One region of the Rhizobium sp. BE258 genome, then DNA from elsewhere that is predicted to be linked to it. Evidence: riboswitches for the same ligand, from Rfam matches in the RefSeq annotation. Region 1 holds a riboswitch; each other region holds the start of a gene.
The links. A riboswitch is a leader RNA that binds a small molecule or an ion and turns the genes downstream of it on or off. The one in region 1 is predicted to bind cobalamin.

Region 1 (10,665 bases):
TGCCTCGTCGATCTGGATCATCCTGGCACCCGCCTTTTCGAGATCACCGACCTCGTCGCGAATCGCCAGCGCGATCTGCCGGCATGATTCGCTTCGGGCGATATCGTCGCGCACGAAGGACCAATTGAGGATCGTCACCGGTCCAGTCAGCATACCCTTGACCGGCCGGTCCGTCAGAGACTGGGCATATTGCCACCAGCCAGTCGTCATCGGCTTCGGCCGCGCGATATCGCCGAAGATGATCGGCGGACGGACATAGCGCGAGCCATAGCTCTGTACCCACGCATGCTGCGTGAAGGCAAAGCCCGACAGCTGCTCGCCAAAATACTGCACCATGTCGTTGCGCTCGAACTCGCCATGGACGAGCACATCAAGGCCGATTTCCTCCTGCCAGCGGATGGCTGCTTCGGTCTCTTTGCGCAGGAAAGCCTCATAGTCCGCATTGCTGAGCGTTCCCTTCGCATGTGCCGAACGCGCCTTGCGGACTTCAGACGTCTGCGGGAAGGACCCGATCGTCGTCGTTGGGAACAGCGGCAAGCGGATATCCGTCTGCTGGATCGCCTTGCGCTCGGCGAAGCCGGCCTTGCGGCGCTTCATGGTCTCGTCGATCGCTGCAATCCGCTGCCTGACCGCGGGATCATTGACCTTCGGCGATGCCGCGCGGGCGGCCGCGGCCCTCGAAGAGCTGCCGATGGCATCCGTCACGCAATCGCGCCCCTGCGAAAGTGCCTGGCCGAGGACCGCCAGCTCATCCAGCTTCTGCGTGGCAAAAGCCAGCCATCCCCTGACCTCGGCATCAACAGCGGTTTCGAGAGCAAGATCGATCGGCACATGCAGAAGCGAGCAAGATGGCGCGATTTCGATTGGACGCGTTTTGGAAAGCGCCTCGACCCGATCCAGCAGTTTCTCAAGATCAGCGCGCCAGATGTTGCGGCCATCGATGACGCCGAGAGATAATACCCGGTCATCAGGCACCGCCGATACGACCGCATCAAGCTGCTCGGGCGCGCGCACCAGATCGACGTGCAGACCGGCAACCGGCAGCGCCGCTGCTGTCTTGAGATTGTCGCCCAATGCCCCGAAATAGCTGGCGATCATGATCTTCAGGTTCGGAACCAGCTGGTGAAGCGCGCTGTAGGCCGTGGTCAGCGCGTACCGCTCAGCGTCTGCGAGATCGAGCACCAGGGCTGGCTCGTCGATCTGCACCCAATCGGCGCCCGCAGTGCTGAGCTCCGCGAGGATGCCCGCATAGACAGGCAGCAACCGGTCGAGCAGTTCGATCGGATCGAAGCCTGGCTGCGTCGCCTTGCCGAGCTTCAGGAACGTCACCGGGCCGAGAATGACCGGGCGCGTGTGGATGCCGAGCGCCTTTGCCTCCCGGAACATCTGCAGCGGTTTGTTTTCGGTCAGCGCGAAGCGCTGGTCGCGGGTGAATTCCGGCACCATGTAGTGGTAGTTGGTATCGAACCACTTGGTCATTTCGAGCGCCGGAACGCCCTCATGATGATGCGCATGGCCGCAATCGCCGTGCTCAGCGCCCACTGAGCCGCGCGCCATGGCGAAATAGATGTCGAGATCGACGGGACCGCCCTTCCAGCCATATTCGGCCGGTACGGCGCCGACCATCACCGCCGTGTCGAGCACATGGTCGTAGAGGGAGAAGTCGTTGGACGGAATGATATCGATTCCCTTGGCCTTCTGCAGGGCCCAATGTTCGGCCCGCAATGCCTTGGCGACGTCGAGAAGTGCTGCCCTATCAAACTTTCCGGCCCAATAGCTTTCCAGCGCGAACTTCAGTTCGCGGTGCTTTCCGATACGCGGGAATCCGAGATTTGCAGTCTTGATGCTCATGTTTCCTTACCCCGAGGGTTGTGGGCAAGGCTTGGGATGACGCATCGGCGCGCGGACACAGGCGTGCCGGTCGCAAAAGCGGCACACCGGACACCCCGCCCGTGGACGTTATCGATCGCGGCAGGTCTCCTGGCTTGCGGGTCAACGCTGCCGTCCGTCTTCCCGGGGCGTCTTCCCCAGTGACATGAGTGGACGGCCGCTCGCCGCTTACAGTTGCGGGGGCAGCTCCGGCATTTTCACCGGATTCCCTCTTAGCTCCGGACCAAAGGTCCGCAGAACCACGATGACACGAGCATGTCGCATCGCGGATCTCACGTCAATAGACATAAAGATATGTTTATGTCTTTGTTTCTTGGCTAGCTGTACTCGCCGACTACGACAACAGCATCGAGGACGGCGCGCCGGTCTCCACGGGAGCCTGCAGCTTCTGGGCAGCAAGCACCACTTCGACGCGATTGCGGGCATCGAGCTTCTGCATCAGGATCGTCATGTAGTGCTTGACGGTCTTCTCGCTGATATCGAGCATGCTGGCGATTTCGCGGTTGGTCTTGCCCTGCAACAGGTAGTTGACGATCTGCTGCTCGCGGGCGCTCAGGCGCTTCTGCATCTGCGCCTTGCGGCGCACCTCGGCCGTCTTCATCGACAGGATCACCTTGGTGGCGAAACCCGGCGTGATGAAGGTGCTGCCGTCATGCACGGTCTTGATCGCCTCATACAGATCGCGCGCCGTGCTACCCTTCAGCACATAGCCGCAGACGCCGAGATTGAGGACCTGAATCGCCGTGTCGATATTGGCGGTGGCGGTGAAGACCACGACCTTGGTGCCTTCGTAATTCTTCTGGATCAGCTCGAGTGCTGCCAGCGTATCGCCCGGCATGCTGAGATCGGTGACAAGAACGTCGGGCCGGTGCTCCTCGACGATCTTCAGCGCGTCGATGGCGTTCTGCCCGCGGGCAGTCACCCGAAGACCTTCCTTCGCCGAGTAAAGATTAACGAGTCCATCCAACAATATTGGATGATCATCAACGAATGCGACCGAGATAGACATAATGACGAATAAACCCCCTCGTCTTCTTTCCGATAGCTCTAAAGTAAACAGAGCCAAACATAAAGACGGATTTTAATGCTTGGTTAACTTCATCGGATTTCTGTCTATTCGATCTCTATGCTTTCAGCCAGTTATCAATTCGGATAGTCCGTCACCTTATAGGCCAGTTGCGTCGGCCTGCTGCAGCTCCAGCACCATCTCCAGGATCATGCCGCCCCCCGGCCGCTTGGTGACAGCAAGCTTGCCGCCGAAGCTCTCGATCCTCTGCCGGAGGCCATAGAGCCCCATTCCGCCCTCGCGCGCCGCAAACGGCACGGTCCCGGAAGGCAAACCGTCATCCTCGACCGAAATCGCGATGACGGGCATGTCGATCCGACATCGGACACGCTGGCCGTTGCCACCAGCGTGGCGGTAGGCATTGTTGAGCCCTTCCTGAACGAAGCGGTAGATGCAGGTCTTCAGCGCCGGCGGCAGGTCGGCATTGGTGCCGCTGGAGACAAACGCGACCTTGGTCTTGGTCCGCGCCTCATGCTGCCTGATCGCTTCGGCCACCACGTCCTTTGCCCAGAGATGCAGTATCTCCGGCAAGAGCAGCGATTTGGTGACCGTCCGAGCCTCGATCAGCGCTTCACCCAGTGTCTTGCTGGTCTCGTCGAGGAGCCTTGCGCGCTCATCCTTCTTGGTCAGGTCGCGCAGCTCGTCGAGCTGCAGGATCGCCAGTGTCATCAGCTGTACCGGGCCGTCATGCAGGTCGGCGCCGATGCGGCGGATGAAGGTCTCGTTGAGGTTGGCGAATTCCATGGAGGCCCGGCGCGCCGTGTCCCTCAGCTCCATCAATTCCTTCGAGGCGGACTCTGCCTCCTCGGCGCGGTGGCTCAGAACCTGCCGCTGATGCTCGATCGTCCGGCTGCCGCGCCTGACGATCAGGAACAGCCCGAGCATGACGACGAAGGAGAACAGCGCCACCGTCGTCCAGGTGACCACCCTCAGCCGCGCGAGCTCATCGACAAAACCGCTCGGATCCTCATGGATCTCGGCCACACCGATGATCCGCCCCGAAGCCTGGTCATGCAGCGGGCTGTAGATTTCGAGATATTCGGTATTGATGTTGCGGAACGTATGCTCGTCGGCATGAAGATCCGCATAGACGGCAACAATTTCGCCTTTCAAGGCGCGCTGTAGGCCCTCGGGGAAACTGAAGCGGTGGCCGATCATCTGCTTGGTCCGGGAATAGGCAACAGTCCCGTCGGGCGCCCATATCTCGATATGCGGGAAACGCGCCTGGAGATCCGCATCGCCGAAAAGCGCGTCGAGATGAGCGATGCTGGCGGCCTTAAGGCGCGTCGAGGCGCCCAGTTCCTGCACCTCAGCCTCAGTCAGGCTCTGAACCAGCAAGGCCGTCGTGCCGGCCTTTCCGCTGAGCGCTTTGTCGGCAACCAGCCGCGTCGTAAGATAGCCCGCAGAAACCGTGGCGATCAGAATAACCAAGCTGCTGGCGATCAGGAACTGCGTGGAAAGGGTCCGCTCGGCGCCCCATCGAAGGATACGGTTAAACAGTCGCGGCGCTTCCACGCTTTCATCTACGCCAGCATTTCTGGCGCCTAAGTATTCGTCCGGCAAAACGTCCCCCCAAGGCCGATAGCGCTATCATCCTTGCAATATTACCCAAGGAAATAAAAGACCATTTTTGTACTATAGGCCCGTATGAATTCTATCAGACCAAAGGCCAATTCATCATAGGACCTTACTCCCGGAAGGATAAGGACCGAAGACCTGCTTTTGCCGTGGACGAACATCGAAAACATCGTCCGACCATGCGCCGTTCAAAACCCCGGCAACTTTCCGCAAGATCGCATCATCCCAAGCCAGCCCTGCAAGGCGGGCTTTGAAGACATCAGGGGCAATTCAAACCGCCGGGCTCGCAGCGCGATCCGGCGGACAGGACAAGTTTGCGAAAAACCAGGCGCCAGGACAGCGCGCCGACGGAGGGGAAAATGGTTACGCTTGTAAGACACGATCTCGAGTTCATCCTGAAGCAGATCGCCATCGCCGAACAGCATGCGGCCGGTGGTGACCTTGCCGCGCTCGTCGCCGAAGCCGGCGAAGCAGCCGGCGCGACCGGCACCGGTGCACCGCAGGCGCATCTCCTGCCCTACGGCCTCCGAACCGTCGACGGCAGCTACAACAACCTGCTCGATGGCAATGAAACCTGGGGCGCAGCCGACCAGCCGTTCACGCCGCTGGTGCAGCCGAACTACGTCAACGAAAATGACGACTCGCTGGCATTCGGCCCGGGAACGGTTCTCACGAACGGTAACTATGCGCCGGGTACCCCCAGCGCCGTCGGCCCGGGCACCGTCGTCGACGCCGATCCACGCATCATCTCCAATCTGATTGTCGATCAGACCAGCAACAACCCGGCAGCCATCATGGTCTACCAGGCCATGATCGACGAGGGCAAGACAGCGACGCGCGTACCGATGCAGGACGCCAATGGCGCGCCCATCGTCCATGCAACCAATGTCGTCGGCCCCGATGGCACCGTTCTCGCCGCCGCGGGCAGTCCCGTCTACGTCTACACTTTCGAGAACGTCTCGCCCGATATCGGCGACTCCGCGCCTTACAACTCGATGTTCACGCTGTTCGGCCAGTTCTTCGACCATGGCCTCGACCTCGTGGCCAAGGGCGGTGCCGGAACGGTCTATATTCCGCTGTCACCGGATGACCCACTCTACAATCCGGCAACGCCGCACACCAATTTCATGGTCCTGACCCGCGCCAGCCGCGATGCCGATGGCGAAGTGGCTGCCAACACCACGACGCCGTGGGTCGACCAGAACCAGACATATACCTCGCATGCATCGCATCAGGTCTTCCTGCGCGAATATGTCATGCATGAGGGCAAGCCTGTCGCGACCGGCCATCTGCTTGACGGCGCGCGCGGCCTGCCGACCTGGGCCGACATCAAGGAACAGGCTCGCGAGATGCTCGGCATCGACCTGACCGACGCCGATGTCACCAACATTCCGCTGCTGCGCACCGATCCCTATGGCCGCTTCATCCCCGATGCCAACGGCTTCGCGCAGGTCATCACCGGCATCGGCGCCGACGGCATTCCGAACACCGCCGACGACATCGTTGTCTCAGGCACGCCGGGCGCTCCTGTCAGCACCGCTGGAGCCGTCCGAATCGGCCACGCCTTCCTCGATGACATCGCCCATGCCGCAGTACCGGTCATCGCCGGTGGCGTACTGCAGGCCGACAGTGACGACGCCGTAGGCTATTCCGGCGGCTTCAACACCCGCGGTCAGCAGACTGCCTACGATGATGAGTTGCTCGACGCGCACTACATCACCGGCGACGGCCGCGGTAACGAGAATATCGGCCTGACGTCGATCCACCACATCTTCCACTCGGAGCACAACAGCGTCGTCGAGCAGACCAAGCAGGTCGTCCTCGACAGCGCCGACCTGGTCTTTATCAACCAGTGGCTGCTTGAGCCGATTACCACGCTGCCGACAACCGAGGCAGAACTTGAGGGACTCGTCTGGAACGGCGAGCGTCTGTTCCAGGCCGGCCGCTTCACCACCGAAATGCAGTATCAGCACCTCGTCTTCGAGGAATTCGGCCGCAAGATGCAGCCGGATATCGATGCCTTCGTCTTCGAGCCATCGACCGACATCAATCCGGCGATCTTCGCCGAGTTCGCCCACGCGGTCTACCGCTTCGGCCACTCGATGCTGAACCAGGATATCGACCGTCTCGTGGAAAATGCCGACGGTACTTTCAGCTTCGATAACATCACATTGTTCGACGGCTTCCTGAACCCGCTGGAACTCGGCGCGGTCGATGCCAACGGTAATGTGCTCGTCAATCACGACCAGGCAGCCGGTGCCATCATCCGCGGCATGTCCCGACAGGGCGGCAACGAAATCGACGAATTCGTCACCGACGTTTTGCGCAACCAGCTTGTCGGCATCCCGCTCGATCTTGCAGCGCTCAATATCGCCCGTGGCCGCGACGTCGGCCTGCCGACGCTGAACGAGGCACGTGCCCAGTTCTACCAGGCAGCCGGTCAGGACACGCAGCTGAAGCCCTATGTCAGCTGGACCGATTTCGCGCTGAACCTGCAGAACACCGCGTCGATCGTCAACTTCATCGCTGCCTACGGCACGCACTCCTCGATCACCAGCGCGGCGACCCTCGACGCCAAGCGCGCTGCGGCCGCCTCGATCGTGCTCGGCACGGCCGGTGCACCTGCCGACCGCCTGGAATTCCTGAATTCGACCGGCGCCTGGGCGACGGCTGAGACGGGTCTCAACGACATCGATCTGTGGATCGGCGGCCTTGCCGAGAAGAAGATGGATTTCGGCGGCATGCTCGGCTCCACCTTCTCCTTCGTCTTCGAATTGCAGATGGAGAACCTGCAGGAATCGGACCGCTTCTATTATCTCTCCCGCGTCCAGGGTCTGAACCTTCTCAACGAGCTGGAAAACAACTCGCTGAGCAAGATCATCATGCGCAATACCGATCTGGGCGAAGGTTCGACGGCGCTGCCGGGCGACATCTTCTCGACGCCTGACCATACGCTTGAGATGGACATCTCGAAGCAGGTCGGCGCCGATCCGATCTTCACCGATGCGATCCTGCAGGCGCTGACGCCGCTGGTCGTGCGCCGCGACACCGATGGTGACGGCGACCTCGACTACATGGCCTATCACGGCGGCGACCACGTCGTCATGGGCGGCACCGAGGACGACGATACGATCATCGCCGGCGAAGGCGATGACACGATCTGGGGCTATGGCGGCAACGACACGCTTGAAGCCGGCTACGGCGTCGACCACGTCCACGGTGGCGAGGGTGACGACATCATCACCAATGCCGGCACGGATATCGGCGCGGCCGACTTCCTGCATGGCGAAGGCGGCAACGACGTCATCCATGGCGGCAGCGGCCTGGCGCTGATCTTCGGCAATGACGGCAAGGACTTCATCATCGCAGGCCCTGACGGCAAGCACGTGCTCGGCGGCCTCGGCGACGACTTCATCCGCGGCGGCGACGGCGGCGACTTCCTGATGGGCAACGAGGGCAACGACTGGATCGAAGGCGGCGGACGTTTCGACACACTGTCGGGCGAAAACTCCGAGCTGTTCTTCAATTCCTCGATCATCGGCCATGACGTTCTGAACGGCGATGGCAGCGACACCGATTACGACGCCGAATCCGGCGACGACATCATGTTCCAGGGCGATGGCATCCAGCGCAGCAACGGCATGGCTGGTTTCGACTGGGCAATCCACAAGGGCGACAATACCGCAGCCAATTCCGATCTCGGCATCCCGCTCTTCGCCACCCAGGAAGCCTTCATCCTGCGCGACCGCTTCGATCTTGTCGAAGGTCTCTCCGGCTGGGTCCATGACGATATCCTGACCGGACGCGTCGCCCCGACCAATGCCCGGGCCGAGCTGCAAAATACCGCAGCCATTCCGGGTACCGGCAGCCCGCTCGAAAGCTATTCGAACGCGCTGCTCGAAAAGAACCTCAGCCTGATCGCCGGTCTCTCGCAGCTCGTCGCCCACCGTGCCCGTACCTCTGTCACGGTCAACGGCGTCACCGAAACAATCGTCATGGATACCGCTGACGCTTCCGACATCCTGCTCGGCGGCGGCGGTGATGACATCATCACCGGCCTCGCCGGGGACGACATCATCGACGGCGACCGCTGGCTGAACGTCCGGATCCGCATCAACGACCTCAACGGCAATGAGATCGGCTCGTCCGACGGCCTGTCGAAGGGCGTCTTTGCGCCCAGCGGCGCCGCAATGTTCAACGGCCGCACACTCAGCGACCTGATGTTCGACCGCACGCTGAACCCGAGCCAGCTCGAAATCGTCCGCGAGATCATCGACGGCGAGGTAGAGGGCGATATCGATACGGCCGTCTATACCGACGTCCGCGCCAACTATACGATCACGCAGAATGCGGATGGCAGCATCACCGTCGCTCATACCGGCTTCGACGAAGACGGGGGGCCCGACGGAGATGAGGAAACGGTTGCCAATCCGGTTTCCGACGGCACCGACCGCCTGTTCAACATCGAGCGGCTGCGTTTTGCGGACGGCGAATATGCGCTGAGCCCGCCGCAGCTCCAGCTCTACACGCTCGATCGTGGCCAATACCGCGACGACTTCAGCCCGTCCAACTACACGGGTACCGATGGCACCACGCCCTGGACGACACCTTGGACGGAGTCTAGCGACAACAACAGCGCCACCAGCGGCGATGTTCTCGTCACCGGCGGCACGTTGCGCTTCGACGATAACGGCAATGGCGCCAGCGTGCAGCGCGCCGCCAACCTTGCAGGCGCGACGACGGCCCGTCTCACCTACGATGTGAACGAAAGCGGACTCGATCAGGGCGATACCGTGACCGTCTGGTTTGCGGCCAATGGCGTCAATTTCATCCAGATCGACACTATCAACTTTGCAACAAACGTTGCAGAACGGAGCATCGATCTGACCGGTCCTTTTACCGCCGGGGCCATTGTTCGCCTCACATCCACCGCACTCGGCAATAATGACATCGTCGATATCGACAATGTCACGATCGACTTCACCCGCCCTGCGGCGGCGCCATCGATCAACTATGCGACGACCTTCGTCGAGAATGGCGATCCGGTTGCGATCGCCTCCGGTCCTGCGATTACCGATGAGGATGGCCAGATCGTCTCCGCACGGATCGTTCTGACCAATGCCCAGAACGGTGACCAGCTAAATGTAGGCGCTCTTCCTGCAGGCATCACCGCCCAGACCGACACTTTGGTTGCCGGCCAGATCGCCATCACACTGACGGGGACTGCCACGCTTGCCGCCTACCAGGCCGCAATCCAGGCGATCACCTTCGGCAACAGCTCGGACCAGCCGGGAACGGTGGCACGCGTCATCACCGTCACCGTCAACGACGGCCTGATGAACAGCAATCCGTCGACCGCAACGATCGCGGTTACGGCCGTCAACGATGCACCTGTCGCCGGTGACGATAGCGTCATCACCAATGTAGAGACTGGCAGCTTCGTCATTCCCGAATGGGCACTGCTCGCCAATGACACGGATGTCGACAGCCTTCTCAATATCACCGGCGCAACCGAGAACCAGACCAACTTCGCGGTCGCAGTGAACCCCGCAGGCGACGTCACGGTCACGCACTCGACCACACAGCAGCGCAACTTCACCTACACGGTGAGCGACGGTGCTGCGACCGATACGGCGACCGTTACCGTCACCCGCGACACCAACGACGTCAGCGGCACGGCAGGCAACAACATCCTGATCGGCGACAACTCCGGTGATACGTTCGACGGCGGCACCGGCAACGACATCATCCTCGCCGGTGGCGGCAACGACACCATCGTCTGGAACGCCAATAACACAGGCGCAACGGATGGACGCGACATCGTCGATGGCGGGGCCGGCACCGACACATTCGACCTCAATGGCCGCACCGGCCAGGGCGGCAACGAAACCTTCCGCATCTATACGCGGCAGGCAGCCGAGCTTGCCGGCATCACCGGCCTGATGGCGACGACGGAAATCGTCATCACCCGCAACGGTACCGACAATGCCTCGGTGATCGCTGAACTCGACAATATCGAGGAGATAACCGTCGGCAACATCACGCTGGATGACGGCACGCCGACTGGCGGGACAACGGGTGGCGACACCATCACCGTCATCGGCGACTTCTCGCAGACCAGCCTGGCGCTG
Region 2 (10,665 bases), on a different contig from region 1:
CGACGAACCGCTGCTGCAGGCTGCTGCCGGTGAAGGCTTCGCCTGCTATGCCAAGGTCCGCTCCACCCGTGTGCCGGAACCGGCGGTGCTGCGCGCCGACGCATCGGGCATCTATGTCGATCTGACCGTCGGCGAAGCCGGTATCGCGCCGGGCCAGGCCTGTGCGCTCTATTCGGCGCCGGGCGACGACGCCCGCGTTTTCGGCGGCGGCTTCATCGAACGCTCGGAACGTGAGCCTGCAGCGGAAGCCTCGCTGAAAGCGCTTCTGAGCCAGCCGGTGGCTGCGTGAAATTGTTGGGAAAAGCCATGCTGCAGCGCTCCCTTTTTCTCCTTCACGTGCTTGACACAAAGCCGAGACGCTCTTAATAACCCGCTCATCCGACGGGCTGCCGCTTTGTGAAGGGCTTGTCTGGATGGTGTGGCTGGGTAGCTCAGTTGGTGAGAGCGCAGGATTCATAACCCTGAGGTCGGCGGTTCAATTCCGCCCCCCGCTACCATTTTTCATCACCGAATACGCATTCTAAGGTGAGGCTTGAGAAAGCCTCTGATCGCTCTTTTGCGATGAGACTTTTGGGCAGCTCTGCTTGCTTTGATTCTGGTCAGATGCGTTCTGTGCCGGCAGCGTCTTCATCCTGACATTTCCCAAGCGCTCGACGTTTTGATCAAAAATGCCCGCCGCAATGGTGTGCGACGGGCATAGGTTGATCCGAAGACTGATCTGTCAGGCTATCACCGGCAAATCCGTTCACGTCTTTGAATGAGATCACCGTGACGCCAATAGCGAACGGTCTCCGTATGGCAACGTGGACGGTAACGTCTGTCGTCGCGGTAATCGCGGCTATGGCGCAACGGACGATACTCCTGTCCGTGGGTTCTCGCCCACGTTTCCCTTTGCCGCTCCGTGGGAGCCGCCATGCTTGGCGACGGGATTGCCGAAATCGAGGTGATGGCGAGCAGGCAGGCCACTATTATTTTCTTCATGCTTCTTCCAACGTTCTGTTGACGAGACTGGAAAAGCAACGCGGTCTGCGCGGTTTGGTTCCTGAGAGCGTGGTGATTTGCATCGGCTCGCCGGATTCAGGCCCGCAGGCTTTCAGGATACCTCCGGCTATCCCGCAGCAGACAGCGTCTGCATCCGCTCGGCGATAAACGCGCTGGCCTGATCGGCTGGCATGGCCTTTCCGAACAGGTAGCCCTGGCCGATGTCGCAGCCGAGGCGGGTGAGGTAACCGAGCTGGCTGTGTTCCTCGATGCCCTCGGCCGTCGTCTTGATGTTCAGGCTGTGGCCGAGGCCGAGCATGGCGCGGACGATCTTTTCCTGGCGTTCGTCGTCCTGGTAGGTGGCAACGAAGCTCTTGTCGATCTTGATCTTGTCGAAGCGATAACGGGCGAGCTGGGCAAGGCTGGAATAGCCGGTGCCGAAGTCGTCAAGGGCGATCTGGACGCCCGCCGCATGCAGTTCATCAAGGATGACGGCGGCCACCGCCGGATCCTGGATCAGGGCATTTTCGGTAATCTCGATCTCCAGCCGCTCCGGCGGCAGGCCGGAGGCGACCAGCACCTTGAGTACGCGCGAGGCCAGCAATCTGTCTTCCATCTGCACCGGCGAGATGTTGAAGGAGAGCACGATCCGGTCATGCCAGGCCAGTGCATCGCCACAGGCCTGGGTCAGCAGGTTTTCGAAGAGCTCGGTGATCATCCCGGTCTCTTCGGCAATGCCGATGAAGACAGGCGGCGGGATGCTGACACCGCTATCGTCGGTCCAGCGGGCTAGCGCCTCGAAGCCGCAGATATCGCCGGTCTTCAGGTCGATCAGCGGCTGGTAGAAGGGCCGGATGGCCTTTTGCTGGATGGCGGTGCGCAGTTTGGCTTCGAGAGCCGCGCGTTCGGCGACCTTGTCCTGCATCGAGGCTTCGAAGGCGAGGGCATGGTTGGGGCCGCGCGACTTTGCTTCGTACATCGCAAGATCGGCGCGGTGCGCGGCGTTTTCGAGCGGCTCGCTGCCCTCGATCCAGCGCTCGTAGCCGACACTGGCGCCAACCTCGACGGCAAAGCCGTCGATGCTGATTGGCCTGGTGACGGCCTGAATCAGGACGCGCGCGAAATGCCGCTCGCGCTCCTCGGTCATGCCGGCGCCGATGATGACGAATTCGTCGCCGCCGAAGCGGTAGACGCAATCGGCATTGCCGAGCGAACAGATGCGCCGGGCAACCTCGATCAACAGGATGTCTCCGCCCTTGTGGCCGACGAGATCGTTGACCTTCTTGAAGCCGTCGAGATCGACGGAAAACACGGTGACATTCAGCGCTTCCGCCTCTGCATGCTCGTGGTTCTTCGGCGTGGAGCGGGTGAGTTTCTTGCGCTCGAAGGCGTAGCGGTTCGGAAGCTTGGTCAGGTGATCGTGGGTGGCCGTCCAATCGGCCTTGAACTGGGCCGCGGCACGAAGCTCCATTTCCTGGCGGAGATCGGCAATGCGCAGGATCGAATAGATGAAGCTCATCGCACCGGCGATGACGAAGGCGAGCACCAGCTTCTCGGCGCCGTAATCATCGAACATCTGCACAAAAGCCGACAGCCCGTCGCCGAATTGCAGCCAGGCGCCGAGCAGCCAAAGGACCGTTCCCAGCATCATGACCGATAAACATTGCCTTCCGGCACGGCTACGAAAGAACCCCGGCATCGTCATTCCTCACCCCATATAAGACATAGCAATATCATCGAAGTCTGAAATGTTCGTTGAAAACGGGTAGTGATTGTTTGCTGCAATCACTGGGCTGCAGAACGACGCAAGGGATCGGTGGTCGCACGGAAACGACGGGCCTGGCCGGCTCCGCCCAAGTTTTTAGACGCGAATTGAAACCTTTAGCCTGTTTCCCGCTTTAAAGAGCAAAACCAGAGTGGGAAGCAATGTCCGCATTCTATTTCAAGACGCATGACAATGACGGCACTGTGCCAGCCGACCGGGCTTTCGAGTTTCCGGATCTGATCTCGGCCGTTGAACAGGCCAAGCGCGTGCTGGCGGAAATGGCGCTGGATGGGTTGCCGTCGGCGCCGGGCGAGCGGCTCAGCATCGAGGTGCAGAACGGTCAGCGCATGCCGATCGTCAATCTTGAACTCGAGCTGACCATCAGCTACCTGCGCCAATCCTGATAGCCGTCCCGCGGAACCAAGCGATCGCCTCTGCCGTTTGGACATTGAAGTTGAAACGCTCAGGAGGATAGGTCCATGCAGGTCGTCGGCACTCAGGTCATTCCCAGCCATGGCGGAAAATCGGGATTCACCGTCGAATTCGTCAGTGATGGCGGCGAGGTCGTCTCCGTTCAGATGAAGGGAGCCGATGATCTCAACCGGCAAAACGCAATCGACAAGGCGAAGGCGCTGATGGGCGAATTTGCTTCGGCCGAGGCGCAGGAAGGCGGCGATATGCGCGTTCGCGAGAGTGCGCGCGTTTCCAAGGCAGAGCAGGAGCTGGAAGCGCAGCTTGATCGCGGCCTTGAGGATACGTTTCCGGCAAGCGATCCGGTTTCGGTGACCAGTCCGTCGATAGCGGGCGACGGCGTCAAACACTGACGCAAATCCCATTTATAGTCACGCTGGGTATCATTGCCTTGCGGTCATCGGGTTGATCGCAGGGCGTTTTTCCGTCACTTGTATTTCAGAAAATCCTTTTCAGAGAAATCCCTGATGTCATCCAACACCTCCTTCGTTCGCTCGACGCTGATCATGCTCGGGCTCGGCGTTCTGCTTCTGGTGGGCATCGTCGGGACCTCGCTGTGGTTGACGAGAGAAAACCGGGTCTATTCCGATACCGTTGCCGAGATGCGCCGGATCCGCAGCGGCTCGGCCGATCTGCTGTCGGCGCTTCAGGATGCCGAAACCGGCCAGCGCGGCTTTCTGCTGACCGGCGAGCAGAGCTATCTCGATCCTTTCAATCTGGCCTTGAAAAATCTGCCGGAGCGGCGAAAGCGCCTTGCCGATGCCGTTGCCAACTACCCGGAATATGCCGGGAAACTGCCTGACCTCGACAAGGCGATCGACGGCAAGCTGGCAGAGGTCGAGAACACCGTAGCGCTCGCCCAAAGCGGAAGGCAGCAGGAAGCGCTTGCCATCGTCAGCAACGACAGCGGGCGCGTCTACATGGACGATGCCCGGCGCCTTATGATCGGCTTCATTGGGCTGACCGACGAGCATTTGCGGGTGATCGTTGCCGAGCAGCTCGAGGCCGCCAGCGATCTGCAATGGGTCACCGTCGGCGGTGCGTTGGCGATCGTGATTGTGCTTGGCGGCGCCATCCTCATTATCTTCCAACATGTGCGCGATCTGTCGCGGGCGCGTGAGGAACTGGAAGCGCTGAACAGCGGCCTTGAGGAGCGCGTCAACGAGCGCACGGAGGATCTGATGCAGGCGAACCAGGAGATCCAGCGCTTCGCCTATATCGTCACCCACGACCTGCGCGCGCCGCTGGTCAATATCATGGGCTTCCTCAGCGAGCTGGAGGCGAGCCTCATTGCAGTGACGGCCTATGTGATGGCCGACGAGAAGAAGCCGAGCGAAAGCGAGATCAAGGAAGCGCGGCTGGCGGTGGAGGAAGACCTTCCGGAGGCGATGAGCTTCATCCGCTCGTCGACGCGGAAGATGGATTCGCTGATCAACGCCATCCTGAAGATTTCCCGCGACGGGCGCCGCAAACTGGTTCCGGAGAGGGTCGACCTCAAGGCCGCGATGGAGACTGCGGCTGCGAGCGTTCACCACCAGGTGGTCGCTGCCGACGGGACGATGGAGATGGACATTCGCGTTCCGGCGCTCATCACGGACCGCTTCTCGCTGGACCAGATCGTCGGCAACCTTTTCGACAATGCGGTCAAATACCGCTATCCTGGCCGCCCGGTGAAGATTGCGGTCCGGGCAATGCCTGCCGGCAAGGGCCGTATCAAGATCGATGTCGAGGATAATGGCCGCGGTATTGCAAAGAACGACCGCGAGCGCGTTTTTGAGCTGTTCCGCCGCGCCGGCGAGCAAGACCAGCCGGGCGAGGGGATCGGCCTCGCATATGTGCGTTCGTTAATACGAAATTTGGGCGGCGACATTACTGTCGAGTCGATTGAGGGTACCGGCAGCACGTTCACGCTGCTCCTGCCTTCGGATCTCACCACCATCGTAAAGGGTACAGAGTCATGAAAGCCACGGGCCAGGAAGTCACGATCGTGATGATCGAAGACGATGAGGGGCATGCCCGCCTTATCGAGAAGAACGTGCGCCGGGCCGGCGTGAACAACGAGATCGTTCCCTTCACCAATGGCAAGAGCGCTCTCGATTTCATCCTTGGTGCCGATCGCAGCGGTGAGGTCAGCAGGGACCGCTATCTGCTGGTGCTGCTCGATCTCAATCTGCCTGACACCTCGGGCATCGACATTCTCGAGCAGATCAAGGGCAACGAGCACACCAAGCGCATGCCGGTGGTGATCCTGACGACGACCGATGACGAGCGTGAAATCCAGCGCTGCTACGATCTCGGCGCCAATGTCTACATCACCAAGCCTGTGGATTATGAAGGCTTCGCGCACGCGATCCGCCAGCTCGGCCTGTTCTTTGCGGTCATCCAGATTCCGCAGCAATAATGCGAAAAGGCGAGCAGTTTGGCTGCTCGCCCTTCTTTCAGCTCACCAGCATCGGGATGCTGATGACAAAGCCTATGAGAACAACGGCGGTCGCGATCTTCAGAAGACGCATGCGCCGTGTACGCTCCCCACTCCAATCATACGTCATGGCTGGTCTCCCCGGGGCAAGGACTTAGCGCCCGGCAAGCCGGGTTCAATAGGTATCGCGCAACTTGCTTGCGTAAGGCTTATCTAAATTTCGCGTTGGGAATGGTCGCCTTAGCGGCCGAAGCGCAGCGCCCAGCGGCGGCCGTCATGGCTCATGCGCAGGATGGCAAGCGGTTCGATATCCGTCAGCCAGAACGAGGCGAGCGGCGCGTTCAGCACATGGAGAACGGCGGCCCGGATCACCGCGGCATTGGCGATTGCGATCATGTGCCCGTCGAGGCTCTGCTGTTCTTCCATCCAGCCGATGACGCGAGACTGAAGTTTGGCGAGACTTTCTCCGCCATGCGGCGCCGATTGCGGGTCCGTCATCCATTGAACCAGGGCGTCGGGTTCCTTTGCCTGCAGATCGGCAAGTGAGCGTCCCTTCCAGCGACCGTAGTCAGGATCGGCGAGCCTGGGATCGCCGGTGGCGGCAAGGCTCAAGATTTCGGCCGTCTGCAATCCTGCCAGGGCAGGGCTGCTTGCGCTCCGATCGGCGTGCCGAAGCCTCTCCGTCAACGCTGCGGTTTCCACAACGGCGCTCTGTTCCAGTGGCTCGTTCAGAGGGAAGCGGCCTTCGCGGTTGGCGCTGGTCGGGCCGTGGCAGATCCAGGTCAGCCGGGTATGCACAGGTGAGCCTCCGGCTTGCCGTGGATGGCAAATGAAGTTTCGTTGACAGTTCTCAGCCTAGAGATATAACGGGCATGTTGCGGGTTTGGAAGCCGGTGGAAATCCGGCGCGGTCGCGCCACTGTGACCAGGATGCGAGAGCAGGCTGGAAGTCAGACCTTGCCGCCAACACTCTTTCGACTGAACGCGTCATTCCAGGAGGAATACATGTCTGACACCACTTTCGCGCCCGTCGCAGCACCGGCGCCAATCCCGCTAGGCGAAATCCTGCCATGGGCGATCTTCGGCGGCCTGCTGATGATCATCGCCATCTATTTCGTCGGCACGGAAGAGGGCGCCATGGCGCTGTTCTCCGGCGGCTACGTCCACGAATTCGTGCATGACGGCCGCCACCTTCTCGGCTTCCCCTGCCACTAAAGGACGACAGACATGGTTGGAAATCTTCTTCTCCGTGGGATGATCGCGGGGGCGGTTGCTAGCATCCTGGTGTTTGCCTTCGCCCATACCTTCGGTGAGCCGCTGGTCGACCAGGCGATCGCCTTCGAGGAAGCCGCAGCCACGGCTGCCGGCGAAGCCGCCGAACCCGAAATCGTCAGCCGCGCCACGCAGGCCGGCATCGGCCTCTTCACCGGGGTAATGGCTTACGGCATCGCCGTCGGCGGCCTCTTTGCTCTTGCCTTCGCCTTCGTGCATGGCCGCTTCAGCAAGCTCAGCGCCCGCGGCACGGCTGCCGTCATCGCGCTGGCAGCTTTCGTCGCCATCATCCTCGTGCCCGGCATCAAGTACCCGGCCAATCCGCCGGCTGTCGGCAATCCGGATACGATCGGCGTTCGCACCGAGTTGTTCTTCCTGATGATCGTCGTCTCGGTTGGGGCGCTGGTTGCCGCCGTGGCATTTGCCCGCAATCTGGCTGTCCGCTTCGGAATCTGGAACGGTTCGATCATCGCCGGCATCGCCTATATCGTCTTCATCGGCGCCGTGCAGTATCTGCTGCCGCCGATCAACGAGGTGCCGGAAAACTATTCGGCAGCGGTGCTCTGGAGCTTCCGCACGACGTCGCTCGGCATGCACGTGATCCTGTGGTCGGTGCTTGCGGTGGTCTTCGGCTTTCTGGCCGAGAAGCGGCTGGAAACGCGGTCCCCGGTTGGCCGTCCGGCGTTTCGGTGAGAGGTTGGTGAGGGAGGTGTTCCGCACTCTCCCTCATTCCTGTGCTCGTCACAGGAATCTAGCCACCGCGCGTCGGCGCGGTGAATGACTCTAGTTTCCCGCGTCCATGGACATGGACGCACTGGATTCCTGTGACAAGCACAGGAATGAGGGATTGGTAAGGTCTGCGATGAAACGGCTGCTTCTTCGTTCGGCGATCTCTGTAGCTGCGCTCGCGCTGCTGACCGGCGGAGCCATGGCCCACAGCCGCACCGCGTCGGAAAACCATAGCGGCATTTCCGTTCCCGAAATTTCCCACGGCGAAATGGCCGTCATGGCTGACTACCGCGATCGGATCATCGCGCTCGCGTCCCGCGCCACCGATACGAACGAGCCGTTCCGCCGGGTGCTGAACTATGCGCAGATCCAGTATTCCTACTGTCTGTGGGGGCGGATGCCCGGCAGCGTCACGGATGAGGAAAGTCCGTTCAACGAGTGCGCCCATGCCTATCTTGCCGCTACCAAGGCGGTGCTGCTATCGCTGCGGGATATGCCGCGCGAGAGCGAGGCGGCGACTGCGATCATTACGGATGCCGATGCCGACATGGTGCGCCGCGGCCTGTCGCTGATCACCTGCCGTTTCAGCGGCGAGGCTTTCAATACTGCCGATGTCATCAAGCCGCGCTGGAGCGAAATTCCGCTGCATACCGCGAGCATGGCGTCGCTGACCGGTTTCTTCGCGGTGATCTTTGGCGTCTTCTTCGCCGGCCGCAGGCTGCTGCGGGTTCAGTCTTCGGTGTAGCGCTGCTCGCGCCAGGGGTCGCCGAGCATGTGATAGCCGTTCATTTCCCAGAAGCCCGCCCTGTCTGACGGCATCAGGTCGATGCGGCGCAGCCATTTGGCGCTCTTCCAGAAATAGAGATGCGGCACGACCAGCCGCATCGGGCCGCCGTGATCAAGCGTCAGCGGCTGCCCCTCCCAGGCGGTCGCCAGGATCGCATCTTCGGCGGCGAAATCCGCCAGCGGCAGATTGGTGGTGTAGCCGTCATAGCTCGTCAGCATGACGTAGCCGGCTTCGGCCTTCGGCATGGCGGCGTCCAGCAGATCGCGGGTCGAAACGCCTTCCCAGCGGTTGTCGTAGCGCGACCATGTCGTCACGCAATGGATGTCGCTGACATGGGTGCTCTGCTGCATCGACTGGAAATCAGGCCATGTCAGCGCAAGCGGTGTCTCTACGAGACCGCGCACCTCGAGCTTCCAATCATCCAGCGATATCGCCGGCTGTTCGCCGAGATCGAGCACCGGCCAGTTCTTCACCAGATGCTGGCCGGGCGGCAAACGCTCGGTCTCCGGGCGGGAGATGCGGCCGGTGAGGAACTTGCCTTCCGCGGCCCAGCGGCGTTTGGACGTGGTGAGCTTGCTGTCAACAGGCGCCTGTTCGTCGGTCATCGCGGTCTCCCATCACAGTCGGCCGATAGGACAATTCCGGGCCCGGAGTGTCAAGGGCAGGGTGATCGCCTTGGCCATGCCGCTGGCCTCTTGGAATTCGCGGCGCCGGTCAGTACAATCGGTCGGTCGGGGTTGCCTTCCTGGGGAGGGAGGCAAAATGGGAGGAGCCGCCGCTGTCTCAGAGGCATAGGCTTATATTTGCGCTGTTTTCAGTGCCTTTCGTCGTTTTCGCCTTCTTCTATTATGGCGGATCGCTGGCGACGCGCGCCTATATGGGCGAGGCCTCGGCGCAGGCGGGGACGGCGCTGAGGCTGGCCGTCTCCGCCCTCAGCGGTCACCTGAACCGCTACGAGGCACTGCCGGCGTTGATTGCCGATCACGACGATATCAAGGAACTGGTCACGCATCCCGGTGACAAGGATCTGCGCGACGCCGCGAACCTCTATCTCAAGGAGATCAACCATCTCCTCAAGTCCTCAGACATCTATGTGATCAAGCCCGACGGCGAGACGATCGCCGCCAGCAATTTCGATATGCCCGGAAGCTTCGTCGGCGAGAATTTCAGCTATCGCCCGTATTTCCAGGAGGCGATTTCGGGCAAGCAGTCGCGGTTCTACGCGCTGGGGACGACCTCGCTGAAGCGCGGTTATTATTTCGGATCGCCGATCAGGGGCGGCGACGACATTCGCGGCGTCATCGTCTTCAAGGTGGATATCGACATGATCGAGTCTTCCTGGACCAGCGGCGAATACCGCATCTTCGTCTCCGATCCTGAAGGCATCATCTTCATGTCCGGCAAGCCGGCCTGGCTGTACAACAGCATCCTGCCGCTGACGGCGGATCGCATGCAGCGGACCGAGGCGTCCCGGCGCTATGCCAACGCGGCGCTGACCGCATTGCCGCTGGGCCGCAGCCGGTTCGCAGAGCATGATCTGATGACGATGATCGAGGAGGGGGCGCAGAAGGAATATCTGGTTCTCTCGCAGTACATGGAGGCGGAAGACTGGACGGTGAACGTTCTGCTCGATACCGGCTCCGTCCGGGCGCAGGCGCGCACGGCGCTGGTCGCCGGTTTCCTGATGCTCTGCATTGCCGGTCTCGCCTTTGCCGTTCTGCGCCAGCGCCGGATGCGGCTCAATGAACGCATGCAGCTTCAGGCCGACGCCCGCAACCAGCTGGAACGGCGCGTCGAGGAGCGCACCGCCGATCTCGCCCGGGTCAACAGCCGCATCGAGGAAGAGATCGCCGAGCGGCGCCTGACGGAGCAGCAGCTGCGGCAGACGCAGGCCGATCTCATCCAGGCGGGCAAGCTCGCCGGGCTCGGCCAGATGTCGGCGGCACTCTCGCATGAATTCAATCAGCCCCTGGCGGCTGCCAAGACCTATACGGATAGCGCCGCCGTGCTGCTCGACCGCGGAAGAAACACCGAGGCGCAGGACAATATCCGCCGTATCGGCGGGCTGATCGACCGGATGGCGGCGATCAGCAAGCATCTTCGCAATTTTGCCCGTAAGCCGAACGAGAAGCTGGGTCCGGTGCCGCTCGACGAGGCGATACGCGATACGCTGGAGATCGTCGCCTGGCGGCTGAAGGCGGCCGATGCCGATCTGCAGCTCGATCTTGGCCTGCATCCGCCG
Region 3 (10,665 bases), on a different contig from region 1:
GCGCCACGGTCAGATCCGTCAGCAACCGCCCCTTGGGCGACACCCCGAACACATGCAGCCCATCGCGGATCTGCATTTCCTTGAGATCGCAGAGATAGGCATCGAGCTTCTTCAGCGCCTCATCCTCGGTCTCGCCCTTGGCAATCCCGGCATCGCTGTCGAGGCCGATATCGGCGACCAGATCGAGGATCTGCTTCGACAGCAGCCGGATACGGCGCGGATCGCTGCCGGATGCCTCGTAATATTCGTCGACCAGCGCCTCCAGATCCTTCAGCGGACCATAGCTTTCAGCCCGCGTCAGCGGCGGCGTCAGGTGATCGATGATGACGGAGGCCGTCCGGCGTTTGGCCTGCGTGCCCTCGCCGGGATCGTTGACGATGAAAGGATAGAGATGCGGCAGCGGCCCGAGGATCGCCTCCGGATAGCACTCCTCCGAAAGCGCCAGCGCCTTGCCCGGCAGCCATTCGAGATTGCCATGCTTGCCCATGTGAACAACCGCATCGGCGCCGAATTCCTGGCGCAGGAAAGCATAGAAGGCGAGATACCCGTGCGGCGGCACGAGATCGGGCGAATGGTAGCTTTCCTTCGGATCGATATTGTAGCCGCGGGCCGGCTGGATACCGGCGAGCACATTGCCGAACCGCGTGAATGGCAAAGCAAAGTCACCATCCACAACATAGGGATCGCCCGCCGGCACGCCCCAGCGCGCCGTCATCTCGTCTTGAATCTTTTTCGGAAGAGACGCGAAGAACGCCTTGTATCGACTCATGGAAAGCGTTTCGCGGATCACCTTTCCGTCACGCCCGGAATTCGTCGGCCCCTCCGAGAGATGGCGGATCAGCGCATCGCCATCGTCAGGGAAATCCGCGACATCGTAGCCCGCCCCGCGCATCGCCTTCAGCACCTCGACGGTACCCGCAGGCGTATCGAGGCCTACGCCGTTGCCGAGGCGCCCGTCGCGGTTCGGATAGTTGGCGAGCACCAGCGCCACACGTCGCTTCTCTGCTGGTTTTCGCCGTAGCCGCGCCCAGCCGGCGGCAAGCCTCGCCGTATAACGCATCCGCCCTTCATCAGGCTGGCTGGTAACGATATTCGCTTCGACAGCAGCATCATAGCGCGCTGCCGACTTGAACGAGACGGCACGGGCCAGAACCCGCCCATCGACTTCGGGCAGCGCGACGTTCATCCCGAGATCGCGCGCCGACAGCCCCTGCGATGACCCGGCCCATGCCTCGCGCGACGAGGCAGACAGGATTGCCTGCAGCACCACGGCGCCGCTTTTTTCCAGCACGGTCGATTCACGCAGAGCGCCGGGCGCCGACACCGCAAAGCCCGTCGTGTTGACCACGACATCAGGAGGCGCCTGATCGAAAATGCTGTCGATGATGCCCTTGGAGACCGGGTCTTTCAGGCTGTAGGCAAAGACCGGCAGCGGCCTGAGACCTTCCGCCGCCAAGGCCTCGATCATCGCCTCGACCGGTGCGGTCTCGCCGCTCTGGACGAGGGCGCGGTAGAAGCTGATGGCGGCGATGGGGGCGTCGTTGGATGTCGAGGGGGGTGCCACGTTCCGCAGCATCGCCGCAGACAACACTCCCCACTCCTCAACCCCAACGACTCCCCGCCCCGGCCACCATATCCCGGCCTTCATCAACGGCGCGGCCGCACCGGGTTTTTCACCACCCGACAGCATCGCCGCCGCATAATCCAGCAGCCGCCGCGAGTTCTCGTCACCGCCTTCGATCAGGTAAGCCCACAGCGCATTGAGATCATCGAGCGCCACATTGGAAAACGGCGTCAGCCCCGCATCCGGCTTGGAATCCCCGGGCAGAACGGCAATCCGCGCGCCGTGCCGCGCCGCGCAGGAATGCAGAGCCTCCAGCGCATAGTGAAAATAGCTGGCGCCGCCGAGCGGCCTGATAATGATGAGCTTTGCGTGCCGCGCCGTGCGCTCGACATAGGCATCGACGGACATCGGATGCTTCAGGCTCATCAGGCTGGCAAGCCGAAGCGTCAGCGGTGAACCGCCGCCCTGTCCGTGGGCGGCGGCGATGGCCGCAAGCTCCGTATCCGCCGCAGACAGGAACAGGATATCGCCGGGCGACTGGCCAAGATCGATGGCCTCGTCACCGTCGCTGATCGTTCCTTTCTGGGCGAGAAGCAGATGCATGGATCAGACGAGCGCCTCGATGGCCTTGCGCACCGCCGCCTCGTCCATGTCGTGCAGACCGATAACGACGAGACGCGTGCCGCGCGTTTCGCCGGTGGCCCAGGCGCGGTCGAAATACTGGTCGATACGGCTGCCGACAGCCTGGATCTGCAGGCGCATCGGCTTGCCCTCGACTGCGGCAAAGCCCTTCAGGCGCAGCACATCATGCTCTGCAATCACGCCCTTCAGCTTCTCGATGAAAGCACCCGTATCGGCAATCGCACCAAGCTCGACAACGAAGCTGTCGAACTCGTCGTGATCGTGCGGCGTGCCGTCCTCATGCTCCAGCTCGTGATGGGATTTGCGGTTGGCGATGTCTTCCTCGGTGCCGACGCCGAGGCCGAGCAGAACGCTTGCCGGAACGTCGCCGTTCTTCGCCTCGATCAGCGCCGGCTTGCGCGAAATGCGCGACGCCACTTCGTCACGGACGCGGATAATGCCTGCGGCATCCAGCAAGTCCGTCTTGTTGAGCACAATCAGATCGGCGCAGGTCAGCTGATCCTCGAACAGCTCCTCGATCGGGCTCTCGTGATCGAGCGACTCGTCTTCGGCGCGGCGCGCATCGACGGCATCGTGGTCGTCGGCGAACCGTCCGGCGGCAACGGCGGCGCTATCGACGACGGTGATCACGCCATCGACGGTCACTTCGCTGCGGATATCGGGCCAGTTGAAGGCGGCGACCAGCGGCTGCGGCAGCGCAAGACCCGAGGTTTCGATGACGATATGATCGGGGCGCTGCTCGCGCTCAAGCAGCTTGGTCATCGTCGGAATGAAATCGTCGGCAACTGTGCAGCAGATGCAGCCGTTGGTGAGCTCGATGATATCATCCTCGGTGCAATTCTCCGCGCCGCAGCCCTTCAGCACTTCGCCATCGACGCCGAGATCGCCGAATTCATTGATGATCAGCGCGATCTTCTTGCCGCCGGCATTGGAAAGCAGGTTGCGGATCATCGTCGTCTTGCCGGCGCCGAGAAAGCCGGTGATCACGGTTGCGGGGATCTTCTGGTTCATAAATTTCAACCCTTCATTTTCAGCGGCAGCCCTGCCGCGATAAAATACACGTCCGCGGCGGAGGCCGCGATCATCTGGTGCAGCCGTCCGGCATGATCGCGGAAATCCCGCGCCATCCGGTTCTCGGGCACGATCCCGAGGCCGACTTCATTGGAAACAAGCACGAGCCGCGCCCTTGCCTTCGGTAGCCAGGCGGCAAGGTTCGCAGATTCCGCCGCCATATCCCGCTCGCCCATCATCAGATTGGTGACCCAGAGCGTCAGGCAATCGACAAGGATAGCCCGCCCTTCGCTATCGATTGCCGACAGGCAATCGACAAGCTGCAGCGGCTCCTCATGCGTCGTCCAGGACGGCCCGCGATCGTCCCTGTGGGCGGCAATCCGCGCCCGCATCTCGTCGTCCCAGGCCCGCCCGGTGGCGACATAGTGGCGCTCGAGGCCGCTATCGGTGATCAGTTGTTCGGCGAAACGGGATTTGCCGGAACGAGCGCCGCCGAGGACGAAGGTGGTGCCGGACAGGGAGCCGCTCATGCGCAAAGGCCTGCGGCGAAAGTTCTGCGCTCTCCCTGCACTCCCTCGTTCCTGTGCTCGTCACAGGAATCCAGCCACGGCGCGTCTGCGCCGTGAATGACTCTGGTGCTTTGGAGGAGAAGTCTCTCCGCCGCGCAGACGCGCGGCGACTGGATTCCTGTGACAAGCACAGGAATGAGGGCAGAGATGGGAGCCCGCGACACGGCGAAAGACCGAGGCGCCTCGCCCTTCCATCGTGCCAAAAACAGCACCGAACTATTCGTTTCAGCCATGACAACCTCCGTGCTGGCAGCGGACAGGATTGCCCTTGGGTGGGCTCTTCGCCCGGCACGGTTGGCAGGTCTCCTGGCTCGCGGTTCGAGGCCCCGACAGGGATGGCGCAAGGCCATCCCTGATCGTGCCAGCGGATCTTCCTCGCCTTCCCGGCTGCATTCTCGTGAAAAGGCGGACGATTCGTAGAAATGGAGGCGTCCAGCCCCTGCTGATCACGATGCATTCCAGTGGCTTTTCCGGTGTCCTTGAGCCACCGCCCTGCCGCAGAATGCGGCGATCAGGCGGTGGTGCCGGTGCACCGGATGGAAGACCCTGACCGCTCTACAGTCGCGGGGTCGGCTGTGATGAAGACGCCCGGTTTGGGTCCGCCCCGTCACATTCCCTTTTCATCCAGGGCGGCAATCACCGCTCCGGAACCATCCGTTATTGATTTCATCGTTAGGCGTGCGGCAGTGCGAAGTCAATCGAGCCTGACACGATGGAAAATGCCGCATCTTAACACGACTGAGTCTACCAAACAGATAGTCTATTAAATTCATTGACTTACGGGCATATTTCGCTTGCCGCCGCCTCGCTTTTGCTGCAATTGCTCGCGAAATCATGCGGCGCGAAAAGCCTGCTTCCTTGATCCTTCCTCCCGTCGCCTAGTTCTGTCATCATGCTCACGAAAACCGATATCGGCCGCCTGACGCGGCGCCATCTCAAATTCGATTTGGCGCGGCTGCGCGCGCTGGCGCGCCAGAACGAAATGGGCATGGTTTTCGCCGGTGGCGCGGTCGGCGTCATCTCCGGCTGCGCGGTCACCGGCATGAGCCTGATCTCCCGGGAGATGCACAGCCTCATCTTCGGCATCAGCGATGTCGATCGTCTCAGCTCCTCTGATATCAGCAACAAGCTTCTGCTGCTCCTGGCACCGGTCTGCGGCGGCATGCTTCTCGGCTTGCTGCTCTTCATCCTCAGCAGGACGCGCAAGAAGCCGATGGTCGACCCGATCGAGGCCAATGCGTTGCATGGTGGCCGCCTGTCGCTGACCGACAGCATCATCGTCGCCATCCAGAACCTGATCTCCAACGGCTTCGGCGCATCGGTGGGGCTCGAGGCCGGCTATACGCAGCTGGCGGCAGGCCTGGCCTCGAAGCTCGGCCTGAAGCTACAGCTGCGCCGCGCCGATCTACGCGTCCTCCTCGGCTGCGGTGCGGCAGGCGCTATCGCCGCAGCCTTCAATGCCCCGCTAACCGGCGCCTTCTACGCGTTCGAGCTGATCATCGGCACCTACACCATCGTCTCGCTCACACCCGTTGTCGTTTCCGCCCTGCTCTCGACGCTGGTGGCACGGCTTCTCGCAGGCAACGATTTCACCATCGACGTCGGGAGGTTCGGCACTGTGGTGCCGGCCGATTATGTGCCGGCCATTCTGCTTGGCGCCTGCTGCGCCGGTGCTGGCATCCTGATCATGCAGGGCGTTTCCTTTGTCGAGGAACTGGCCCGCAAGAGTTCCGTACCCACGCCGGTACGCCCGGCGCTCGGCGGCATCGTTGTCGGCCTGCTGGCCACAATCTCTCCACAGGTGCTGTCGGCTGGGCATGGCGCCTTGCATCTCAACCTGGCGCATCAGGTGGCGATCCCGACGCTTGTCGGCATCCTGCTGTTGAAGTCGCTTGCATCTGCAGTGTCGATCGGCTCCGGCTTCAGGGGCGGCCTGTTCTTTGCATCGCTGTTCATGGGCGCGCTTCTCGGCAAGCTCTTTGCCTATTCCGCGCCGTTCTTTGCGCATGCCTCGCTGACACCCGAAGTCTACGCCGTCGTCGGCATGAGTTCACTCGCCGTCGCCATCATCGGCGGACCGCTGACGATGACCTTTCTGGCGCTCGAAATCACCGGCGACTTCCCGATCACCGTATTGGTGCTCGCCGCGGTCATCACGTCCTCGCTCGTCGTGCGCACCACCTTCGGCTACTCCTTCGCCACCTGGCGTTTTCACCTGCGCGGCGAAAGCATCCGCAGCGCCCACGATGTCGGCTGGATCCGCAATCTGACGGTCGACAAGCTGATGCGCGCCGACGTCAAGACCGCCAATGCCGCAACTACTGTCGAAGAGTTCAAGAAGGCTTTTCCCGCCGGCGCCACGCAACGCGTCATCCTCGTCGATGACACAGGCAAATATGCCGGTCTGGTGCTGGTGCCGGAAATTCATGCGAATCCGATCGCCACCGACGACGAGGGCAAGGGGCTGGAGAGCTTCGTGCGCTACAAGAACGATTTCCTGCGGCCGCAGATGAATGCCAAGCAGGCAGCTGCCATCTTCGACAAGAGCGAAAGCGAAGCGCTCGCCGTGCTCAACAATCTGATCGAGCGCAAGGTCGTCGGACAGCTCAGCGAAAGCCACACGCTGCGCCGCTACAGCGAAGAGCTCGACCGGCGGCGCCGCGAAATCTCCGGGGAAATCTAGCCGAGCAGCCGGTTCAGCCAGTCACGGTCAAGATGCGCCTCAAGCTCCGCCGCAACGGCATCCAGCGCCCGGTCGACGCTCTCGGCGTAATTGCGCCTTTCGCCCTGAAGACCGAAACTCTGCAGCAACCGGCTGCGATAGGCATCGCTGGAAAACAGGCCGTGAAGATAAGTGCCGATGATATGTCCATCCGCAGATATGGCACCATCGGCGGCACCATCCACCACGGCCGACGGCCGGCTGCAATCCAGCCCCTCGGTCACGCCGAGATGGATCTGATAGCCTGACAGCGGCGTACCGTATTCGGCAGAAACAGCATGGCTGTTGCGAACGGTCTTCTCCGGCGCCATGACGGTCTCGACGTCGAGCAGCCCGAGCCCGTCAACTTCCGACGTTCCCCCCTCGATGCCGAGGGGATCGTGCACCTTGCGGCCGAGCATCTGATAACCGCCGCAAATGCCGATCACCCGGCCGCCGCGCCGGACATGGGCGGTCAGATCGCGATCCCATCCCTCAGCGCGAAAATCGGCAAGGTCGCTGATTGTCGATTTGGAGCCCGGCAAGACGACGAGCGCCGCGTCTTCGGGCAGACGCTCCCCGGCGCGCACGAACACCAGCTCGACATCGTCTTCGGCTCTCAACGGGTCGAGATCGTCAAAATTGGCGATCCGCGGCAGAACCGGAACGGCGATCTTCAATGCGGCTCCGCTTCCCCGCGCCAGCTTTTCAAGAACGACCGAATCCTCCGCAGGTAGCCCGCCTGCCGCCTTCAGCCAGGGCACGACGCCGAAGCACGGCCAGCCGGTATAGCGGCCGATCGCAGCAATCCCATCGTCGAAAAGCGAGACGTCGCCGCGGAACTTGTTGATGATATAGCCGGATATCATCGCCCGATCGGCATCGTCGAGGATCGCATGCGTCCCGACCAGCGAGGCGATGACACCACCGCGATCGATATCGCCGACCAGCACGACCGGCACGCCGGCCCTTGTCGCAAAACCCATATTGGCGATATCGCCCGGGCGCAGATTGATCTCCGCCGGCGATCCCGCGCCTTCGACGATCAGGAGATCGGCGCCCTCGGAAACCGTCCCGAAACTCGACAGTACAAATTCAAGCAGTTGCGGCTTCAGACGCTGATAATCACGCCCCTTTGCCTGCCCCCAGACCTTGCCCTGGACGATAATCTGGCTGCCGTTCTCCGATTGCGGCTTCAAAAGCACCGGATTCATATGAACAGATGACGGTGTGCGCGCAGCCAGCGACTGCAACCACTGCGCCCGGCCGATCTCGCCGCCATCGTCGGCAACGGCGGCATTGTTGGACATGTTCTGCGGCTTGAAGGGCCGCACCGTCAGCCCGCGATTGGCCGCCAGCCGGCAGAGACCGGCAACGAGCACCGTCTTGCCGACATCCGATCCTGTTCCCTGCAGCATGATGGCTCTGGTCATGGGACGAGGCCTACAACGCGTTGCCTCGCGCGGTCAACGGCAGGGCCAGAAACACGAAAACCGCGCAGGCAGTAAGCCGCGCGGTTTGCCGTAAACTCTGGCGTATTCGCCCATACACGGCGAAACTCGTCTTCTCCGGGACGCAAAACCTGATCCGGAGAACCGGCGGTTTGTCCCCCGCCGTGGCTACACTGATAACGCGACATCCTTACCGGAGAGTTATTGAGGCCTTAAGCAAACATGAATTTTGACCTTTTTTGAACTTTTGTTGGCGGCGGCTTGTGCGCTGCGCATCGGCGCGCCCGGCTGAATGCGACAGGATTCGCTAATATTAGCCTTTATAAATCAATGTTTTAGGCCAAAAAAGCTCAACTGCGGAAAGTTGACCGCAACCTTTTCTGCGCTAGCATGTGCAAAATTAAAAATCCTGAGTGGAAATAAGGATGTGCAGATGAAGACCGCAGGAAAAATGCTGTTATTCGCCGCCCTTGTCTGCGCGTTTGCGACCTCGGCCGCGGCATCCGGCTGCGGAAACGTCTCGATTGCCGAGATGAAGTGGGGCTCGGCCGCCATCGCAGCGAATTTTGACAGGATCATTCTCGAAGCCGGCTATGGCTGTGACGTCAAGATCGTCCCCGGCGACACCATGCCGACCTTCGCCTCGATGAACGGAAAATCGACGCCGGACGTCGCGCCGGAACTCTGGGTCAAGGGTGTTCAGACCGAACTGGACGATGCCATCACCGCCGGCCGCCTTGTCGAAGGCGCGGAGATCCTTTCTGAGGGTGCAGTCGAAGGTCTTTGGATCCCCAAATTCGTCGCCGACGCCAACCCATCCATCAAGACGCTGGAAGACGCCCTCGCCCGCCCGGATCTCTTTCCGGGCGACGGATCGACGGACAAGGCTGCGATATTCAATTGTCCAACCGGCTGGGCCTGCAAGATCTCGACGCAGAACATCTACAATGCCTTCCATGCAGAAGAGAAAGGCTTTGACCTCATAGGAGCTGAAACGCCGCGGGCGCTCGATGCATCGATTGCCGATGCCTTTGCCGACAAACGCGGCTGGCTCGGTTATTACTGGGCGCCGACTGCGGTCGCCGGAAAATACGAGATGGTGCGGCTGGCGATGGGTGTCCCCTTCGACCAGGCAGAGTGGGACAACTGCACCTCCGTCCCCGGATGCGCCAAGCCCGAGCGCAACGCTTATCCGACATCCCAGGCGTTCACCGTCACCACAAGGTTATTCGCAGACCGCGCCGGTCCGGCGATGGATTATCTTCGCAAGCGCAGATGGGACAACGGCACGATCAACGACGTGCTGGCATGGCAGGATGAAAACGGTGAAAGCAGCCGCAACGCCGCCATCTATTTTCTGCAGAATTACCCGGAGCTCTGGACCCTCTGGGTGCCCGAAGAAGTGGCGGCCCGGGTGAAGCGAGCGCTTTAGCAAGCTTCGCGAAGGCCAGCGCCGTCATGATATGCCTTCGACAACGAAAACGCAGCCAGGCTGCGCCCATTGATATTGCAGGTGCTTGAAATGACCCCCGCCGCTTCTTTTCCCGATCGCGACACCGTTGCCAAGAAATTTGCCGGAAGCAGCGATGCCGACAAGTCCTATCTCCAGCTCCTGATGGAGAATGCGGCGCAGGACGACAATCTGGTCGACGGCCTGCACCGCTATCTCGATCAATCGGCCGAGAGCCGGTTTCTCAATTCGCTGAAGCTTGAGACGACGGGGAAATGGATCGGCTCGGCCGCTCCGGACCGCCTTCAAGTCCGCCTGATGGAAGCCGCCAAGTCCAGCCAGCATCCGGCCTATGAGGCTTTCCGCACGGGATTGGTGCGCTCCGGCGGCCTTGAAAGGGCCTATCCGGCAGCCAAGATCTGATTAGCGGCGTGCGGCCCGGTCGACAGAGCGGCCGGCATCCTGCGTCGCATTGACGGCATTGGCCGTATCGCGGCCGACGCCGCGGATCGTGTTACCGCAGGACGAAAGAGCAAGCAGGAGCATGAGGGCAGCGCCGATTTTGGCTGTGGTCGTCATCGTGGAATTCCTTTGAAAATATGACCTCTCCGAAGCGGCGAACGCCGCTCCGGCCGATAAACGCATCAAAGCCAAAAAGGTTCACGCCAGAATGGTTTAGGCAGCCGCGGCCTTCGCTTTTTCAGCAAAGGCAAAGCGGATGCTGTCGGCAACCGCCTGCATCGGCCCAGAGAGCTGCGACGCCGTTAGAAGGCGAATCTCGAAGGAGGCGAGCTCCGGCAGGCCCTCCTGCGCGCCGAGGATCACCATATCGTCGCTGACATAGGAGCGCGGTAGCGGCGCAATCGCCAGATCGGAAACCACAGCCGCCCTCTGCGCCATCGTATGGCCGCTGAGATAGGCCACGCGATAGGGCCGCTTGTTGCGCTCAAGCTGCGATAGCGCTTCCTGGCGCCATATGCAGCCCTCTTCCCAGATCGAGATCGGCAGCGGTTCCTTGCGATGCGCAGTGCCGCACTTGGCGCCGGCCCAGACAAGCTTCTCGCGGTAGACGATCTCGCCGCCGGTCGGGAACGGCCTGGTGGCGAAATTGACGAGCGCCAGATCGAGGCGCTGCTCTTCCATCCGCTTCTTCAGCCCGATGCTCATGTCGATGGTCACATCGACCATGATGCCGGGATAGCTTTCGGCGAAGCTCTTGAGAATGCTCGGCAGCAGCCGTTCGCCGATATCTTCGGGCGCGCCGAGGCGCACCACGC

Region 2: it holds a riboswitch for cobalamin, as region 1 does, so the genes downstream of both, J2X43_RS22420 (CbtB-domain containing protein) here and metE (5-methyltetrahydropteroyltriglutamate--homocysteine S-methyltransferase) in region 1, are expected to answer to the same signal.
Region 3: it holds a riboswitch for cobalamin, as region 1 does, so the genes downstream of both, cobU (bifunctional adenosylcobinamide kinase/adenosylcobinamide-phosphate guanylyltransferase) here and metE (5-methyltetrahydropteroyltriglutamate--homocysteine S-methyltransferase) in region 1, are expected to answer to the same signal.

Annotation. Positions count from the first base shown of each region.
Region 1 covers NZ_JAVDWL010000001.1:664,623-675,287, reverse strand. Annotated here, with positions in the region: gene metE (5-methyltetrahydropteroyltriglutamate--homocysteine S-methyltransferase) at 1-1,851, opposite strand, end outside; cobalamin riboswitch at 1,953-2,149, opposite strand; gene J2X43_RS03185 (response regulator transcription factor) at 2,225-2,899, opposite strand; gene J2X43_RS03180 (ATP-binding protein) at 3,056-4,471, opposite strand; gene J2X43_RS03175 (peroxidase family protein) at 4,894-10,665, shown strand, end outside.
Region 2 covers NZ_JAVDWL010000006.1:380,498-391,162, forward strand. Annotated here, with positions in the region: gene mnmA (tRNA 2-thiouridine(34) synthase MnmA) at 1-289, shown strand, start outside; tRNA gene J2X43_RS22385 (tRNA-Met) at 421-497, shown strand; gene J2X43_RS22390 (bifunctional diguanylate cyclase/phosphodiesterase) at 1,109-2,680, opposite strand; gene J2X43_RS22395 (DUF6894 family protein) at 2,908-3,150, shown strand; gene J2X43_RS22400 (hypothetical protein) at 3,226-3,570, shown strand; gene J2X43_RS22405 (CHASE3 domain-containing protein) at 3,685-5,178, shown strand; gene J2X43_RS22410 (response regulator) at 5,175-5,618, shown strand; gene J2X43_RS22415 (histidine phosphatase family protein) at 5,877-6,434, opposite strand; cobalamin riboswitch at 6,464-6,615, shown strand; gene J2X43_RS22420 (CbtB-domain containing protein) at 6,641-6,850, shown strand; gene J2X43_RS22425 (CbtA family protein) at 6,863-7,600, shown strand; gene J2X43_RS22430 (hypothetical protein) at 7,770-8,381, shown strand; gene J2X43_RS22435 (sulfite oxidase-like oxidoreductase) at 8,366-9,028, opposite strand; gene J2X43_RS22440 (sensor histidine kinase) at 9,241-10,665, shown strand, end outside.
Region 3 covers NZ_JAVDWL010000003.1:727,472-738,136, reverse strand. Annotated here, with positions in the region: gene cobN (cobaltochelatase subunit CobN) at 1-2,167, opposite strand, end outside; gene cobW (cobalamin biosynthesis protein CobW) at 2,171-3,217, opposite strand; gene cobU (bifunctional adenosylcobinamide kinase/adenosylcobinamide-phosphate guanylyltransferase) at 3,223-3,747, opposite strand; cobalamin riboswitch at 4,065-4,456, opposite strand; gene J2X43_RS14135 (chloride channel protein) at 4,679-6,469, shown strand; gene J2X43_RS14130 (cobyric acid synthase) at 6,466-7,920, opposite strand; gene J2X43_RS14125 (glycine betaine ABC transporter substrate-binding protein) at 8,372-9,370, shown strand; gene J2X43_RS14120 (hypothetical protein) at 9,461-9,811, shown strand; gene J2X43_RS14115 (entericidin A/B family lipoprotein) at 9,812-9,967, opposite strand; gene J2X43_RS14110 (LysR family transcriptional regulator) at 10,064-10,665, opposite strand, start outside.